DNA from 2 places in the Pseudoalteromonas sp. S1727 genome. Region 1 is predicted to be linked to the other one. Evidence: predicted binding sites of a transcription regulator. Region 1 holds the regulator's gene; the other holds the start of a gene.
What was found. The regulator FliA, encoded in region 1, starts transcription of late flagellar genes. The targets are predictions, from matches to a motif close to CTAAAGNTNNNNNNNNNNNNGCCGATA.
Positions count from the first base shown of each region.

Region 2: a site for FliA is predicted at 2,893-2,919, ahead of CWB85_RS12250 (DUF5610 domain-containing protein). Genes of this name have one in related genera too.

Region 1 covers NZ_PNDT01000010.1:81,274-89,681, forward strand. Annotated here, with positions in the region: gene CWB85_RS03075 (chemotaxis protein CheW) at 1-87, opposite strand, end outside; gene CWB85_RS03080 (ParA family protein) at 91-861, opposite strand; gene CWB85_RS03085 (flagellar motor protein MotB) at 870-1,832, opposite strand; gene CWB85_RS03090 (flagellar motor protein) at 1,832-2,596, opposite strand; gene CWB85_RS03095 (protein-glutamate methylesterase/protein-glutamine glutaminase) at 2,589-3,725, opposite strand; gene CWB85_RS03100 (chemotaxis protein CheA) at 3,792-5,996, opposite strand; gene CWB85_RS03105 (protein phosphatase CheZ) at 6,011-6,775, opposite strand; gene cheY (chemotaxis response regulator CheY) at 6,793-7,176, opposite strand; gene CWB85_RS03115 (RNA polymerase sigma factor FliA) at 7,217-7,927, opposite strand; gene CWB85_RS03120 (MinD/ParA family ATP-binding protein) at 7,954-8,408, opposite strand, start outside.
Region 2 covers NZ_PNDT01000049.1:117-8,524, forward strand. Annotated here, with positions in the region: gene CWB85_RS12240 (RNA recognition motif domain-containing protein) at 439-918, shown strand; gene murI (glutamate racemase) at 881-1,678, opposite strand; gene CWB85_RS12250 (DUF5610 domain-containing protein) at 1,742-2,863, opposite strand; gene trmA (tRNA (uridine(54)-C5)-methyltransferase TrmA) at 3,029-4,126, shown strand; gene CWB85_RS12260 (2-thiouracil desulfurase family protein) at 4,139-4,588, opposite strand; gene CWB85_RS12265 (thiol:disulfide interchange protein DsbA/DsbL) at 4,650-5,285, opposite strand; gene CWB85_RS12270 (thiol:disulfide interchange protein DsbA/DsbL) at 5,304-5,927, opposite strand; gene CWB85_RS12275 (serine/threonine protein kinase) at 5,955-6,932, opposite strand; gene ccoG (cytochrome c oxidase accessory protein CcoG) at 7,001-8,408, opposite strand, start outside.

The DNA of each region.
Region 1 (8,408 bases):
CTCTAAGTCCGTAGATTCTTCTTCGCACAATAAAGCCCCCAAGTACTGGGTCATTACTTTTTCATTAGCAAATAACTGCTTACTCATTCATTAACCTTGTTCAATTAAATAGTCGAGTAATGCGCGATAAGCATAAACACCTCTGGAGCGTGGGCAATATTGAACTGGCACTTGCTGAGCTAAACTTGCATCACGAAACTTTGTATCGACCGGTATGACCCCTGGCCACACCTTGTCTTGGTAGCTCTGCTGTAACGTTTTATATGCCTCAAGAGATGCATTGGTGCGTTTATCATACATTGTAGGGATAATGGTATATTGATACTGCTTTGATTGCGAGCTTTGCATTAACTCCATGGTCCGCATCATTCTATCAAGCCCTTTTAGTGCCAAAAACTCCGTTTGCACCGGCACTAAGATCCGTTCACTGGCCGCCAAAGCGTTTACCATTAAAACGCCCAACACAGGCGGACAATCTAATATCGCATAATCGTAATGCTCACTGATTTTAGTTAATGCTTTTTTTAAAATCAGCCCCATCCCTGTTTTATTTCCCATACTACGATCTAAGGTGGCAATTGCCATAGTAGCAGGCAAAATATCTAAATTATCAATATTTGATGGGCACAGTGCTTGTAAAATCTCTTCACTGGCCATGGTGTTACCCCGGGCAAAGATATCATAGACACTGACTTCTAAATCTTCAGAATCAATGCCAAAGTAATACGTTAACGATGCATGTGGATCAGTATCTATCAGTAATACTCGCTTTCCTTGCAGCGCTAATATGCCAGCTAAACTAACAGCCGTCGTGGTTTTACCTACTCCGCCTTTTTGATTCGCTACTGTCCAAATTTTCACATCACACCTTATTGTTTTTCATTGCGCGTTGTAATTCGAATACCGCCATGTGGGAGTTGGATCACTTTAATGCTGTTATCGTCACTTGGCAACTCAATTGGTTGTGGCTCTGGCGCTAATTGTTGCCTCTTCTGCTCCTCAGTGGCTTCAGGCTCCGGTGGCAAACCGTACTTAGATAAGGCCACCACCACCTTACGATTTTCCGCTCGGCCTTGCTCGGTATCATTGTCAGCAAAAGGTGAATATTGTCCATAGCCTTCAATAGCCATTCGAGCCGGATTAATTCCTAAGCTCTCAAGCTCTACTAGCATAGACGTTGCTCGAGCGACTGACAGCTCCCAATTAGACCGAAACATTTCATTTCGAATCGTTTCGTTATCAGTATAACCACGCACCCGTATATAATTATCAACTGGGGCTATAATATCTTTCACGAGTTTGATCACTTGTTTTGCACGTAAGTGTGCCACAGCACTACCACTTGAAAACAGCATTCCTGAGCTCAATTCAATAATCAACCAATCTTGGTGTAATTCTAAACTGGCTTCGCCATCACGTATTTCATCAATTAACGCTGATTGCAGTTTAGTCAGTAAACTATCCAATGGTTTACCTAAATGCTTTTGCTTTATATTACTCGTATCGCTTTGACCATCGAGCAACTCTGGACCTACTTCTTGCTTTTGGATACTTTCCCCATACAGTAGCTCTTTTTCGGGGCTAACCCTATCAGTTAATAAGCCTGTTCCAGTTACGCCTTGACCTTCTTGGGAATGCTGGCGAGCTGATTTATCAAACACTTGCTCTAGCGAGTCAGATAGAATTTGGAAGCTTTCTTCTTTATTGATAGCAATGGCATACATCACCACAAAAAATGCAAACATTATGGTCATGTAATCAGCATAGGAAACCAGCCAACGCTCAGTATGTTGGTTTTTATTTGACGAATGGCGAAGGCGGCGGCGTATCATTATGGTTGCAACTGAGTCGGTCGCTCAACACGATACGCTTCAAGTTTAAGCTCAATATTAGCTGGACTATCGCCTTGACTCATAGCGATAATTCCCTCTGCGAGCAGCTCGTGGTACAGCATTTTCTGTTCAATCTGTTGCTGTAGTTTGTTAGCCATAGGCAAAAATAATAAATTTGCCAAGCCAACACCATAAATAGTTGCTATAAATGCCGTTGCCACGCCCGCGCCTAATTTCTCAGGATCTGTGATAAACGACATTGCCTGAATAAGCCCAAGTACGGCCCCTAAAATACCAATAGTTGGGCTATAACCGCCTAGCGCTTCATAGACACGGCTGGCCTCAAGTAGACGTTCACGCTCCAGTAATAAATCAATTTCTAGCGTGTCTCTAAGTTTTTGTTCACTATTACCATCAATCAACAAACTGAGTCCTTTGGCAACATATGTATCAGGGTGCGTTAATGCAATCTCTTCTAAAGCCAAATAACCTTCTTGACGCGCTTTATGAGACCAACCTTTCACTTGCTCAATAGCCCCATCGATATCATGACGTGGTGGAAAGAACACCCAATGGCTGATCTTGAGTACTTTACTAAAGGTACTGGCTGGTGTTTGTAACATCACAGCCCCGAGTGTCCCACCGAGCACAATGATGAGCGCTGGACCATTAAACAACGCACTAACAACCCCGCCTTCCAATGAGTAGCCAAGGCCAATAGCACAAAGGGCAACTAATAGGCCTAAAAATGACAGCTTATCCACAACCAATCTCACGAACTAATCGAGTAGCAACATCGCTCAGTGCAATACTTGCTGATGATAGCCCCGCACTTGTAACCGCTTGCGGCATACCATAAACCACACTGGTTTTTTCATCTTGTGCCCAGATAGTGGCACCCGCTTGTTTCAGCATCCTCGCTCCATCACGGCCATCGGCTCCCATTCCTGTCAGAACAACAGCCAGTACATCACCTTGAAACGCTTTCGCTGTACTGGCAAAGGTAACGTCAACACTGGGTTTATATGTGATCCGCGCACTATCATCTTCAAATACTCTTAGCGTCCGGTTCCCCCCTCGCCCTTCAATCAACATTTGTTGACCGCCTGGTGCCAAATAAGCCGTACCTGGCATTAATCTATCCCCCTGCTGAGCTTCTTTTACGTGTATTTTACACAAGCTATTTAAACGAGCAGCAAATGCAGGGGTAAAGGCTGCAGGCATATGCTGGATCAATAAAATAGGATGTGGAAAGTTAGCAGGTAATTGGGTCAAAATGGTTTGCAGTGCAACAGGACCACCAGTAGAGGTACCAATAGCGACAACTTGATATTTCTTCCCTGAAGCGCGAATAGAGGCGGTAGCACCAGCACTTGGTGCTGTATTTCGGTTGAAACTTCTATCCGGCTGAGTAATTGTAGAGCGCAGGGAAGTCGTAGCGCCTGAAGGTGGCACTGCTGGCGTTGATGATACTGGCCGACTAAAACGTGATAATCGACGGCGGCCGATTTCTTTTACTTTATTTTGTAATAGCTTAATTGCGTCTTCATTATTACGGGCAATATCTTCAAACTTTTTCGGTAAGAAATCCAACGCCCCCGCATCAAGCGCATCTAAAGTGGCCGTTGCACCATCACGAGTAAGTGAAGAAAACATCAGGATTGGTGTTGGGTTAGCCGCCATGATCTGTTTTACAGCACTAATCCCATCAAGCACCGGCATTTCAACATCCATGGTGATTACATCAGGTCGTAATTGGTTTGCTTTATCCACAGCTTCTCGGCCATTTACCGCAAAACCAATAACTTCAATATCCTTATCTTGCTCGAGTATTTCGCTCACTCGACGGCGAAAAAAACTTGAATCATCAACAACTAAAACTTTAACTGCCATCGGCATACTCTTGTTAAATTTTATCTGTGAGAGCTAAATTAGCTCTCACGTTAAGATAAGAATGGACTAGGCGTAGTGCTTTAACAGGCTAGGCACATCTAAAATAAGCGCTATACCACCATCAGAGGTGATTGTTGCACCTGCCATACCCGGCGTACCTTGTAATAAAGCATCAAGCGGCTTGATCACCACCTCTTCTTGACCAATCAATGAATCAACAACAAAGCCAACTTGTTGTGTGCCTATTTGTACAATCACAACATGGCCTTGTGCTTTGCGCTGAGAACGATCGGCACCTTTAACTAACCAATGTTCTAAGTAAAACAATGGCAACGCTTTTGTACGCACTATGATAGTTAATTGACCATCAACAACATTGGTTTTAGTGAGATCAAGGTGAAATATTTCATTTACACCAGCCAGCGGTAATGCAAATGTCTGCTCGCCAACAACAACCATCAATGTTGGTAAGATTGCCAGCGTTAGCGGTACTTTAATTTCTAAAACTGTGCCTACACCCAGCTCAGACTGAATATTCACAGAGCCATTAAGCTGAGTAATTTTGGTTTTCACCACATCCATACCCACACCACGGCCAGAAATATCCGAGATCTGCTCTTTAGTAGAAAAGCCAGGAGCAAAGATTAAGTTATATGCTTCAGTATCAGATAAACGGGCTGCTTGTTCGTGATCAAGCACGCCTTTACTAATAGCAATCTTTTTCAGCTTTTCAGGATCCATACCCGCACCGTCATCACGGATGGTAAGTAAAATATGGTCACCTTCTTGGGATGCTGACAATGTCACAGTACCTGTACGTGATTTACCCGCCGCTTCACGCACATCAGGCATTTCGATACCATGATCCACTGAGTTACGCACTAAGTGAACAAGTGGATCCGCCAGTGCTTCAACTAAGTTTTTATCTAAATCAGTCTCTTCACCAACCAATAACAAGTTGATGTCTTTTTTCAAGCTACGTGCTAAATCACGGACTACACGAGGGAAACGACCAAACACTTTTTTGATCGGTTGCATGCGGGTTTTCATCACCGCACCTTGTAAATCTGCAGTTACCACATCAAGGTTGGAAATGGCTTTACCCATGGCCTCACTTTCAGTGTTAGTCGCAAGGCTTACGAGACGATTACGTACTAATACTAACTCGCCAACCATATTCATTATTTGATCGAGACGCTTAGTGTCAACACGTACTGTTGTATCAGCTTGTGCCGGTGGTGCTTTTTTCGCCGCTGCTGGTGTTGTTGGTGCAGGAGCCGTTGTCGATGTTACTGTAGGAGCCGGCTTTTCAACCTCTTTACTTACCTCTGTGCGAACTGGCTCTTTTGCTTCAGGCTTAGCGCTTGATGAAGTAGTTGGTGTGGATGTTGACACAGGTACTGATTCTGTCGCTTGGGGAGCACTCCCTTTACCATGCAATTCATCTAGCAGAGCTTCAAATTCATCATCGCTGATCTCATCCGAGCTTGAAGTTTTTGGCGCTTCAACCGGTGTTGAAGGTGAAGCTGCGGCTTGGCTACTGGTCGTATTACTAACGATACCAAAGCTACCAACACCGTGTAACTCATCTAACAGGCTATCAAATTCGTCATCTGTAATATCACTATTCGATGAATCATTACTTACCGAACTTGTTGTGGCTGCCGGGCTTTGCCCTTTACCATGCAGTTCATCAAGTAAACTTTCAAATTCATCTTCTGTAATTTCATCAATTTGCACTTCAGTCGTATCGTTTTCGACCTGACCATCAAATAAAACATCAAATGCAAATGGGTCGTCATCATCTAAAATCGCGTCAGCATCAACTTGTGGAGCTGGGGTACTGTCAATTGGTGATGCACTACTGATTTCATCTGCACTCGGAGGCAGACCAAGTTTGTGTAAAACGGCAAGTAATTCAGGATCTGCAGGCTCAGGCTTTTCTCTACTTTGAATAGTCGCAAACATTTCGTTAATTGTATCGAGTGCTTGTAGGATCACATCCATTAGCTCAGAATTAACTTTACGCACACCTTGGCGTAATAAATCAAATACGTTTTCAGCGCCATGACAAGCATCAACTAGCTCGGTCATACTTAAAAAACCAGCACCGCCTTTTACCGTATGAAAGCCACGGAAAATTGCATTGAGTAATTCGGTATCATCTGGGTTATTTTCAAGCTCCACCAGCTGTTCTGACAAAAGCTCAAGAATTTCTCCAGCCTCAACTAGAAAATCCTGTAAAATATCTTCATCGACTTCAAAGCTCATGCCGTTATCTCCTCTTAGAAGCCCAAACTTGATAATAAATCATCTACATCATCTTGCCCTGAGACAACATCATCACGAGATTCTTTATCAATAATTGGCCCTTCTGGGCCTGCAATTTTATTTTCAGCAGGCATTTTTTCAATGGCTGGTGCTACTATTTTTGTTTCTCGATCGTCTTGGCTACCAAATGCCGTTAACAAATGGATCAAGCTGTCTTCTACTTCTCTAACTAATTCGATCACTCGGCGGATCACTTGGCCAGTCAAATCTTGGAAGTCTTGCGCCATTAACACATTGGTCATTAGCCCTTGCAGTTCATCCGTTTTAGTTTGTGAGTTATTCATAAACTTATCTAAACTATGACAGAGAGTTTTAAACTCACCCAACTCAATTTCACGACTCATGAGGCGATCCCATGTTGGTTTGATGTGTGAAATCTCATCAGCGAGTTGTTGAGCAATAGGTAAACTTGCTTCTACCGCGTCCATGGTTTTATTAGCAGCGTTCTCTGTCATTTCCATAACATAGTTAAGGCGCTGCTTTGCATCAGGAATTGCTTCGGTAGTCAAATCAGCTAAACGTGTGTCGAGTTCAAAATTTTTCAACGCGTCATGCAGCTGACGTGTCAACTTACCTACTTCGGCGAATAATTCTGATTGCTCTTTTGACGCAGCATCAATAATTAATTGATCAGCTTTATCTTGTTCACCATTTTCAAGGTAAACTACAAGCTGACGGGCTTGCTCTAAACTGATCTGAGGCGCAGCTGGTGCTGACATAAGCCTCTCCTATTTATTTAACCTAAACGCTCAAACACTTTTTCCAATTTGGTCTTAAGTGTCGCAGCTGTAAATGGCTTAACGATATAACCGTTAACACCAGCCTGAGCAGCAGCAACAATTTGTTCTTTTTTAGCTTCTGCTGTGACCATCAAAACTGGAATATGTTTTAGGCTGTCATCAGCTCTAATGGCACGCAACAAGTCAATCCCTTGCATACCCGGCATATTCCAGTCTGTTACTACAAAATCAAATTCTTGATTTTGTAGCATTGGCAATGCTGTTGAGCCATCATCAGCTTCTTGTACATTTGTAAAACCTAAATCTCTTAACAGATTTTTGATAATACGTCTCATCGTCGAAAAATCATCAACAACAAGAATTTTCATGTTTTTATCCAAAACATCCTCCGGTGAGGTCTGAACCTATATTTACTTACTACTAATTTATCCAGTCATTGATTTTTGCTTTTAGCTTAATCATCGCCTGACCATGTATCTGACTCACACGCGATTCGCTTACATCGAGTATATGTCCAATCTCTTTTAAATTCATTTCATCGTTATAGTACAGCGATAATACTAGCCCATCTCGTTCAGGTAAGGATTGTATAGCTGCTAACAATGATTTATTAAAGCGTTCATTTTTAACATTATTAAAGGGCTTGTCTAGCGCTAAATCATGTCCTACTGGGGTAATAACATCTTCGTCAACCCCTAAATCTTCTATTCCTAGTACTTTGCTGGAGTTCACATCACTAAGAATATGATGGTACTCATCGAGTGTAATATCAAGTTTTTCAGCAACTTCAATATCTTTAGGCTCGCGATTAAGTTCACTTTCAAGTTCACTAATTGCCTCAGCTACTCTACGACTATTACGATGTACAGAACGAGGTGCCCAATCACCACGGCGCATTTCATCAAGCATTGCGCCACGAATACGAATACCTGCAAAGGTTTCAAAACTTGCACCTTTGCTTGCATCAAAATTTTTCGACGCTTCAATCAGCCCTATCATTCCCGATTGAATCAAATCATCGAGCTGCACACTCGCAGGTAAACGAGCGATTAAATGACACGCCACTTTTTTGACAAGTGAGGCATGTCGTTCAACAATCACATTTAGATTTTGTGTAGATTGATATCCCATCGCTTTATTCACCGATGCTGTCATAGTTAGCCGTTTACTAGTTTTTCTATGAAAAATTCTAAATGGCCAGAAGGTTGATTAGGTATAGGCCATTTAACTGCTTTTGTCGCTAATGTTTTAAATGCTATTGCTGCAGGGGAGTTAGGGAATAAGTCAACAATCACTTTTTGCCGACGTGTTGATTTACGCATATTCTCATCGTAAGGGACAGTGGCAACCAACTCCATCGATACATCCAAAAAGCGGTCTGTTACTTTCGAGAGTTTTGCAAATAACTCATGGCCTTCACGCATGCTGCGAACCATATTAGCCACGATTTTAAATTTATAAACACCATGCTCACGGCTTAATACCTTGATTAAGGCATAAGCATCGGTAATAGAAGTTGGTTCATCGCATACGACGACCATGACATCTTGGGCTGCGCGAGAAAAGCTTAACACCATGTCAGAAATACCAGCAGCAGTATCAACAATCAATA
Region 2 (8,408 bases), on a different contig from region 1:
CTGTACGAGTGCCCACACAGATGATTGCTTTATATTGTTAAAGAACGTTGCGACCTTGTCGCTAGGGATGCGTATAATACATCCTTTATTTTTCGAGTCAACACTTAATTTAAAGTTTCTTTCGATGATTTAAACGTAAGTTTTATTTAACTCTGTGAGTAGCGTGCTTCGCTATGCGATGCGCTCTGCCGTCTCAGTGGGGTCGCATTATAGGGAGATCCAAAAACAGATCAACACTTTTTTGTAATCTTTTGATCGTTCGCTCAAAAAGCATGCAAAACCACTAAAAAAACACATTAAAGCCGCTTTTTATGCACTTTTTTTGCTGCAAATTAAATAATTTCACACAAATAACATTGCTATGTTCATTTATCGCGTTAAGATAGCAAGTTCACAATGTTAAATTAATGTTTATTTCCTGTTTATTGGTAGATCAAAATGAAATTACCCGATCAAAAATCTCTTATCTCTTCAGTTATCCTTGCTGTTATTGGTTTCGTTATAGTTAACTTTGCACTTTCAAGCTTACAATTAAGTCCTGCACTATTATTTGCTGCTGGTTTATTAATTGGTGGTGTGGTTATTGCTGCAATGTCATCTGACGATGTTGAAGATGCCGAAGTAAAAACAAAAACACTTTATGTTGGCAACCTTCCTTATCGTGCAAATGAAGGCGTAGTTCGCACTTTATTTGAAGAGCAAGGTAAAGTATTTAATGTTCGTTTATTAAAGGATAAGAATACTGGCAAACGTCGTGGCTTCGGTTTTGTTGAAATGGCAGAACTTGATGCTGACAACGCCATTGCTAAATTAAACGATAGTGAGTTTCAACAGCGTACGTTAAAGGTACGTGAGGCAAAACAAAAACAAGATGATGAATCTAGCTCTTTTCGTTCTGAGTCAGATCAGTCAGCGTAACTAGCTCCACCGGTTGCTTATCGATATAAATAGAAGCCGTTGCGTAAAAATGCAGCGGCTTTTTTTTATCTACCGCTACTTCAGGCCTTTTTTCAGTTGCTAATAAAGTTACAACTCTCTTTGCAATTGCAGCCCCTGAATCAAGTAGCCTAACAGCTCCCGCAAAATAGTCATTAATGCCATGAGTTAGGAGCGGGAAATGTGTACATCCTAAAACTATGACATCCACACTATGATCAATTGCTAACCTATCTAGTTCGGCGGTTAGTTTATTCTGGTCTAGTTGCTTATTTAAGTAAGCCTGCTCTGCAATATTAACCAACTCTACACTTGCGTATAAATGAACAGTTACATCCTTTGCATACTCTTGTATTAATTGCTGCGTATAAGCACTTTGTACTGTTGCAGGTGTTGCTAATAATGCAATATGCTTTGATTGAGTTATAAGTGTGGCGGGCTTTATTGCAGGAACAACACCTACAATAGGGATACTCGCTAGTTTCCTAACGGCTGACAGTGCGGCTGTTGAAGCGGTGTTGCAGGCGATAACTAAGATATCAACGGCTAATTGATTAACCGTTATATAATCGAGCAAAGCGCTTAAGCGATTAATGATAGTTTGCTGGCTCTGTTTACCATAAGGTAAATAAGCATTATCCATAAAATAACTAAATTGCACTTCAGGGAGCGCACATCGAATATGTTCAAGTACTGTAGTGCCACCAAGGCCAGAGTCAAAAACCAAAATATGTGCAGACAAACTACTCGCCTCGTATTTACTTTAAGCGAAGCAGTTTGCCATGCAGTTAAGCAGAAATAAAGCTTACGCTTCGCTGTCTGTCGCGGCTGAACGTAGCTTATTCATTTGCTCAAACATTGATTTAGTATATTCAACCAACTTGCCAACTTCTTCTTTATCTTGGTTCAACCATTGTAAGATACCCGCAAGCACATTTTGTAAACCTAAATCACCTGCCTTATTGAAGGCTTCTTTTAAATCATCATTAAATGGGGCTATTTTTTCAGCAACTTTTTTCTCTGGGGCAGGTTTATTTTCTTCATAGCCTTTTATTGCAGCGAAGGTTTTGGTCTGCCTTAAATCCATTGAAAACGCCACCAGCTGTTCATTACCAAGGCTTAGCTCTTGTGCTTGTGCAAACGCCTGCTCTAAATCGCCACCAAAAAAGGTTTGGCTCACACTTTGAAGATCCTCCATTAAGGCATTTATTGCCTCTTGCTCGTCTTCATTTAAATCACCATTGACCGACATACTAAAGGACAGTTCACGTGATTGTGATGATTCACTAGCATAACCTTCGTTTTGACCATTACGTTGATAACTACTTGCAGATTGTTGTTTAAAGGCATCAGCAAAGCTAATCGTCACTTCATCACCCTCTGCAGTGGTAAAGTTATATTCTGCGTTATTACTTAAACTTAAGTATTGTGCTTGGCTCACACTCACAGACTCAGGTTTTGGGTTAAATAAGTTTTCTTCAAATTCATCAAGGCCACTAAAAATACCTGCTTTTGATTTTTCGATGCCTTCTTCTATTTCGTCATTTAAAACCCCTGTGCCTTTGAGCTCTTCATAAGCATCATCGATACCTATTTGCACACCTTTGCGTGCATCACTGAGCATCCCTTTGAGTTTGTCATCATCGGCACCACCGGCTTGTGCTTTTTTAACCGCACCCGTTACAAAATCCAGTACATTTTTGACAGTTTCTTCAAAATCGAATAACGGTTTGTCTTTTTTCTCTTCAGCGACAGGTAAACCCAAAGCTTCAGCCATTTTATCACCTAATACTTTTGCGGCTAACTCCCTACCACGTTGCTGGTAACTATCTTGGGGAGACTGTATTGTAGGTTGCTGTAATGCACCTTTGTTACTGTATTTATTGACATTGTTATTTGGAACAAAGCCAAAGTTACCAATTTTCATGATCCGACTCCTATAGTTGCATTCTTTAGTATCGGCCTAAAAATAAATAACTGAAGCGAAATGTACAAAAAAACAGCACCTTTCATTACGCAAAACTAGACAAATACTCCCTGCCCCCTACAATAGCGCCGATAAATAGCTTAAAGATAGAAGGTAGTGGGCATAATGGCAGTTATTAAGATCGATACATCAATATACGATGCGCAATTAAGCGAAAAAGAGCAGCGTATTATTGCGCAATTCCAACGATTTGGGGTTGAGCAATTAGAAGTATTTGGCTCAGAGCCTATTCACTACCGTCAACGCGCTGAGTTTAGAGTGTGGCATGATGGGGATGATTTATTCCATATTATGTTTGACCAAGCTACCAAAGAAAAAATTCGTGTAGATACCTTTGATCCAGCAGCACCGCTGATTGGCGAAGTTATGCAAGCGATGATCGAAAATTTAAAGGGTTGTGAGATATTACGCCGCAAGTTATTTCAAATAGATTATTTATCAAGTCTCAGTGGTGAAATTCTTGTAAGCTTGCTTTACCACAAACCATTAGATGATGAATGGCTAACAGCCATTAAAGCGTTAAAAGTGGCGCTGAGTGAACGCTTTAAAATTGATTTTATTGGCCGTGCCCGCAAACAAAAAGAAGTATTGGGTGATGACTATGTTACTGAACGTCTAACCGTTAATGGTCAAGAGCTTATTTATCAACAAGTAGAAAATAGCTTCACCCAGCCTAATGCTGAAGTAAATATTAAGATGCTAGAGTGGGCCCAGGATTTATGTAAGCCATTAAAAAATGATTTGCTTGAGCTGTATTGTGGCAATGGTAATTTTTCGATTGCATTGGCAGGCTCGTTTAATCGTGTGTTAGCTACAGAGATCTCAAAGTCATCAGTGCACTCTGCACAGTACAATATTGCCAAAAACAAGGTGACTAACTTAGATATTATTCGCATGTCTAGTGAGGAGTTCACTCAAGCGATGAATGGCGAGCGCACGTTTTCACGCTTAGAGGGTATTGATTTAACAAGCTATAACTGCCAAACCATTCTAGTTGACCCGCCACGGTCTGGCATGGATACACTCACTTGTGATCTAGTCGCTAACTATGAAAGCATTATTTATATTTCATGTAACCCAGATACTCTCGAGCGAGACTTAGAGCACTTAACTCGTACTCACGAAGTTAAGCGCTTCGCAATTTTTGACCAATTCCCTTACACCCACCACATAGAATCAGGGGTGTTTTTACAACGTAAGTAACAGAAGGTTTTATCATGCCAGTGCTTGGACTAGCGCTGGCATTTGCTGCTCACTATACACTTCAATGCCATGTTGAGTTAACAATGCAGCTGTCAGGCCCATCCCCTTAACCTTAGTGCCACTGTGCGAACCATCATAAATTGTGTTGCGGCCACAAGAAGGGCTTGATTCCTTTAACAGCGCAAAACGAATATTGTGCTGCTGGCAAAGTTGCAGCGCTTTGCGTGCACCTAACTTAAATTCAGCGGTCACATCATCACCTATATTGGTAATCACTTTATCATTGCTGATTTCAGCAGGATCTCTGGGGGTAGGTAAACCACCAGCAACCTCGGGGCAAAAAGACACGATCAGCTTTTGCTGTTGCCAGGTCATTATTTGCGGATGAAGTAATTGCACTCCCGTGCCGTCGTAACGCACAGGAGTGCCAAGCAAACAGCTTGAAATGAGTATTTTTTCCATTGTATTTTCACCACTAACAAAAAAGCTCCGCGTATGGAGCTTTTTATACAGCTAACTAGTTTTATTTAGCAGCTAAATAGTTAATTAGTTTACTAATATCTTCAGGCTCGGTAATTCCTGATTCACGCCCCAAGTTAAGCTTATATTTACCATTTACGATAAAAGTGGGTACACCACGCAGTGCGCCTTTATCTTTATAGTAATCTTGGTCACGCTTCATTTTTGAGCTCATAGTACGTACTGAAAAACTTTTATAAAGTTTGTCGAACTTATCGCCGTCAACGCCTTGGGCTACGAATACATCTTTAACATCCGCTAATTCATTAAACTTAGCACGCTTAACATGAATATGGCTAAACATAGCTGCAATGATGGCATCTTTTTGTGGTAACACTTCCGCAGTTGCTAATGCTTGAGAAATCATTTGTTGATTTTCAGGATCACGAACTCCAACAAAATCAACATGGCTCTTTTTAAACTCGACTGTTTTATCAAGCTTAGGCTTCACATCCGCTAGTAGCGCTTCATAGTTATTACACGCTGGGCAATAAAATGAGAAAAACTCTTTTACCTCAGGTTTTTTACTCGCTCGCTCGGATACAACATCATAATGCACACCTTCTTCGTATGTGGTTGCTGCATTTGCAGCTAACGGCAATAACAAGGCCAGCAATCCAGCTTTAACTAATTTGATCATCGGGAAAAACTCCAAAAATTATTGTTTTAATAAAAAGGCAACTAGCTCATCAAGCTGCTGTTGGCTCTTGATGGTATTGATATTAATTTTGTATTTATCGTTAACGATAAAAGTAGGTACGCCGGTTAGAGCACCCATTTGCGAGAATTTATTCTGCTTATCTTGCATGGCTTTTTCAGCAGCAATCACAGGCATGCTCGCAATTTCTTTATCAAACGTATCACTATCTATGCCGTTAACGTCAAGCAGTGCTTTAACGTCTTTAATATTATTTAAAGGAGCGCGTTTTACATGAATGCTGTCAAAAATTTGATCTGCAACTTGCTCACCTTTATTGTGCTGCTTAGCAATGATGTACGCATAACTTAGGTTGCTTTGCACTTCTGGCGCTAAACCACCTAAAAAATTAACATGATTTTTTACAAACTCAGTGCCTGCGGGTAAACTTTTTTCCATTGCTTTCGCAACGGCTTCAAACTTAAAACAGTGCGGACAATAAAAAGAGAAAAACTCAGTGACCTGAGGTGTTTTGCTTTTTTCAATTTTAAGTACTTCGTATTGATCACCCGCTTTAAAGTCTGCAGCCATCGCTGCAAAGGGTAAACATAACAATAATAAACTCAGTTTTAGTTTTTTAAGCATTGGACTCTCGTTTCGATATTTTAATAATTAGTTAGGTAGCAACTTTAACGGCGGCTCTTGCAATGCAGAGTATTGCTCTTTTAACGCTAAAATCTGTTGCTCCCAGTATTTGTCATCAGCAAACCATGAAAAGTTCCGCGGGAATGCTGGATCTTCCCAGCGTTTAGCTAACCAACCCATATAATGAATCATACGCATCGCGCGTAAAGGTTCAATCAATTTGAGTTGTGTGTGATCAAAATCACAAAATTCTTCATACGCTGCCACCAAGGTGTCTAACTGTAACAGTTGATTGTGTCGATCACCACTGAGCATCATCCATAAATCTTGAATCGCTGGTCCTTGGCGGCTATCGTCCAAATCAACAAACATTAACGCATCACCTGCCCAGAGAATGTTTCCAGCATGACAATCACCATGTAAGCGAATAGTTTCTACTTGCTGATAGAGTGACTTCGTTTTAGCAATCACCATATCCAAAATAGTATAAAACGCAGTGGTTAAACTACTAGGCACCAGATTACTGTTTTGCAACTGAATTTTAGCTGTATCTAAATACTCATCACATCCTATGACCGGACGTTCACTAAAAACATTTCCTTTCGCTACCTGATGCATTCGGCCAATTAAACGCCCAAGTACATCTAGCTGATCAAGGTTATCCATTTCAAAGATACGCCCACCAACACTTGGAAATAGCGTAAACAGGTAGCCATTATGCTCAAATAAGCTTTCGCCATTACGGCGAATAGGGGCAACAACGGGTACTTCAGCATCAGCTAATTCAAATGTAAAACTATGCTCCTCCAGTATTTGCGCCTTACTCCAGCGTTCTGGGCGATAAAATTTCACCACATAACGCAGGCCATCGTCTGCTTTAAATTGATAAACACGGTTTTCGTAACTATTCAGTGCGAGCAAGCCCGATTCGGCATAAATACCAATACTTTCTACCGCATCTAAAATCGAATCTGGGGTAAGATCTACAAAACTAAATTTACTCATAATTCTCATCAGTTATAAAAAAAGCGAGAACATCCCGCTTTTTATGTGCTTATCTATAGTGTACTTAACTATCGCGCTTTAAAGAAGTTACTCGGCTGCGATATTTGTGAACTAGGGTCGTTCGTCGGCGACAACACAAAGCTAAACTCTGTCATTGGCGCTTTCAAATCATAAGGGTCCATGACTAAAGACAATGGCACATTATGCGATTCCCCTGCCTGCACGGTAAAGGTTTGCTTACCTATGTATTTAAAATTCTCCAATCCTTGCACTTTGATATTAAAGGTTTGCTCGTATTGCGCTTTGTTGATCACCTTTAGTGTATAGGTATTTTCAACAAGACCGTTAAAATCAACTCGATATAGCTGATTACGATCGCGAATAATATCTAAGTCCATTGGTTTGCGCATCACGATATTGGCCACCAGCGCCGCACTCAGCACCACTAAAATAACACTGTAGCCAATGATTTTAGCCCGCAGCGGATTGGTTTTATTCTCTGGTGTTTCTAAATTACGCTCTGTGGTATAAGAAATCAGGCCGCGTGGATAGTTCATTTTATCCATAACCCCATCACAAGCATCGATACAAGCACCACAGTTAATACATTCTGCTTGCAAGCCGTTACGTATATCGATCCCTGTTGGGCACACTTGGACACATAAGTTACAGTCAATACAATCGCCTAAGTTAAGCTCTTTGGGGTCTTGCTTACGAGAACGAGGGCCACGGTTTTCCCCACGCTTTTCGTCATAACTTACTGTGTAAGTGTCTTTATCAAACATTGCTGATTGAAAGCGTGAGTACGGACAGATATGCAAACACATGATTTCGCGCATCCAACCTGCATTACCATATGTACACACAGCAAAGAAAATAATACTAACTAATGCATAGCCACCAACATTAAAGGTTACAAAATCAGGAACGAGCTCACGAATGGGCGTAAAATAACCAACAAAAGAAATAGCAGTATAGAGAGAAAATGCAACCCAACTAGTATGTTTGGCTGTTTTGCGCCAAAACTTATCAAAGTCCATTGGTCGTTGATCAAGCTTTTTACGTTGATTTGCAGTACCTTCAAACTTCTCTTCAAACCAAATAAAAATAAAGGTCCAGACTGTTTGCGGACATGTGTAGCCACACCACACCCGGCCATAAAAAGTGGTAACTAAAAATAATGCAAATGCAGCGAGCATGAGAATAAATGCGAGGATAGTGAAATCTTGCGGCCATAACGTTAGCCCAAAGATATTATATTTTTGACCTATAAGATCAAACAACACGGCTTGCTGGTCGTTAAAGTTTATCCATGGCAAAGCCATAAACGCTAACATACCTAAAAAGCCAATTCGTTGTCTTAATAACTGGTGCAATCCCGTTACCGCACGTACATAAATACGATTTCGGGGGTTAAACCTATCCTGATGGGAATGCAGATCGGGCTTTTCGATCTTTACCTCACTCGGAATATTC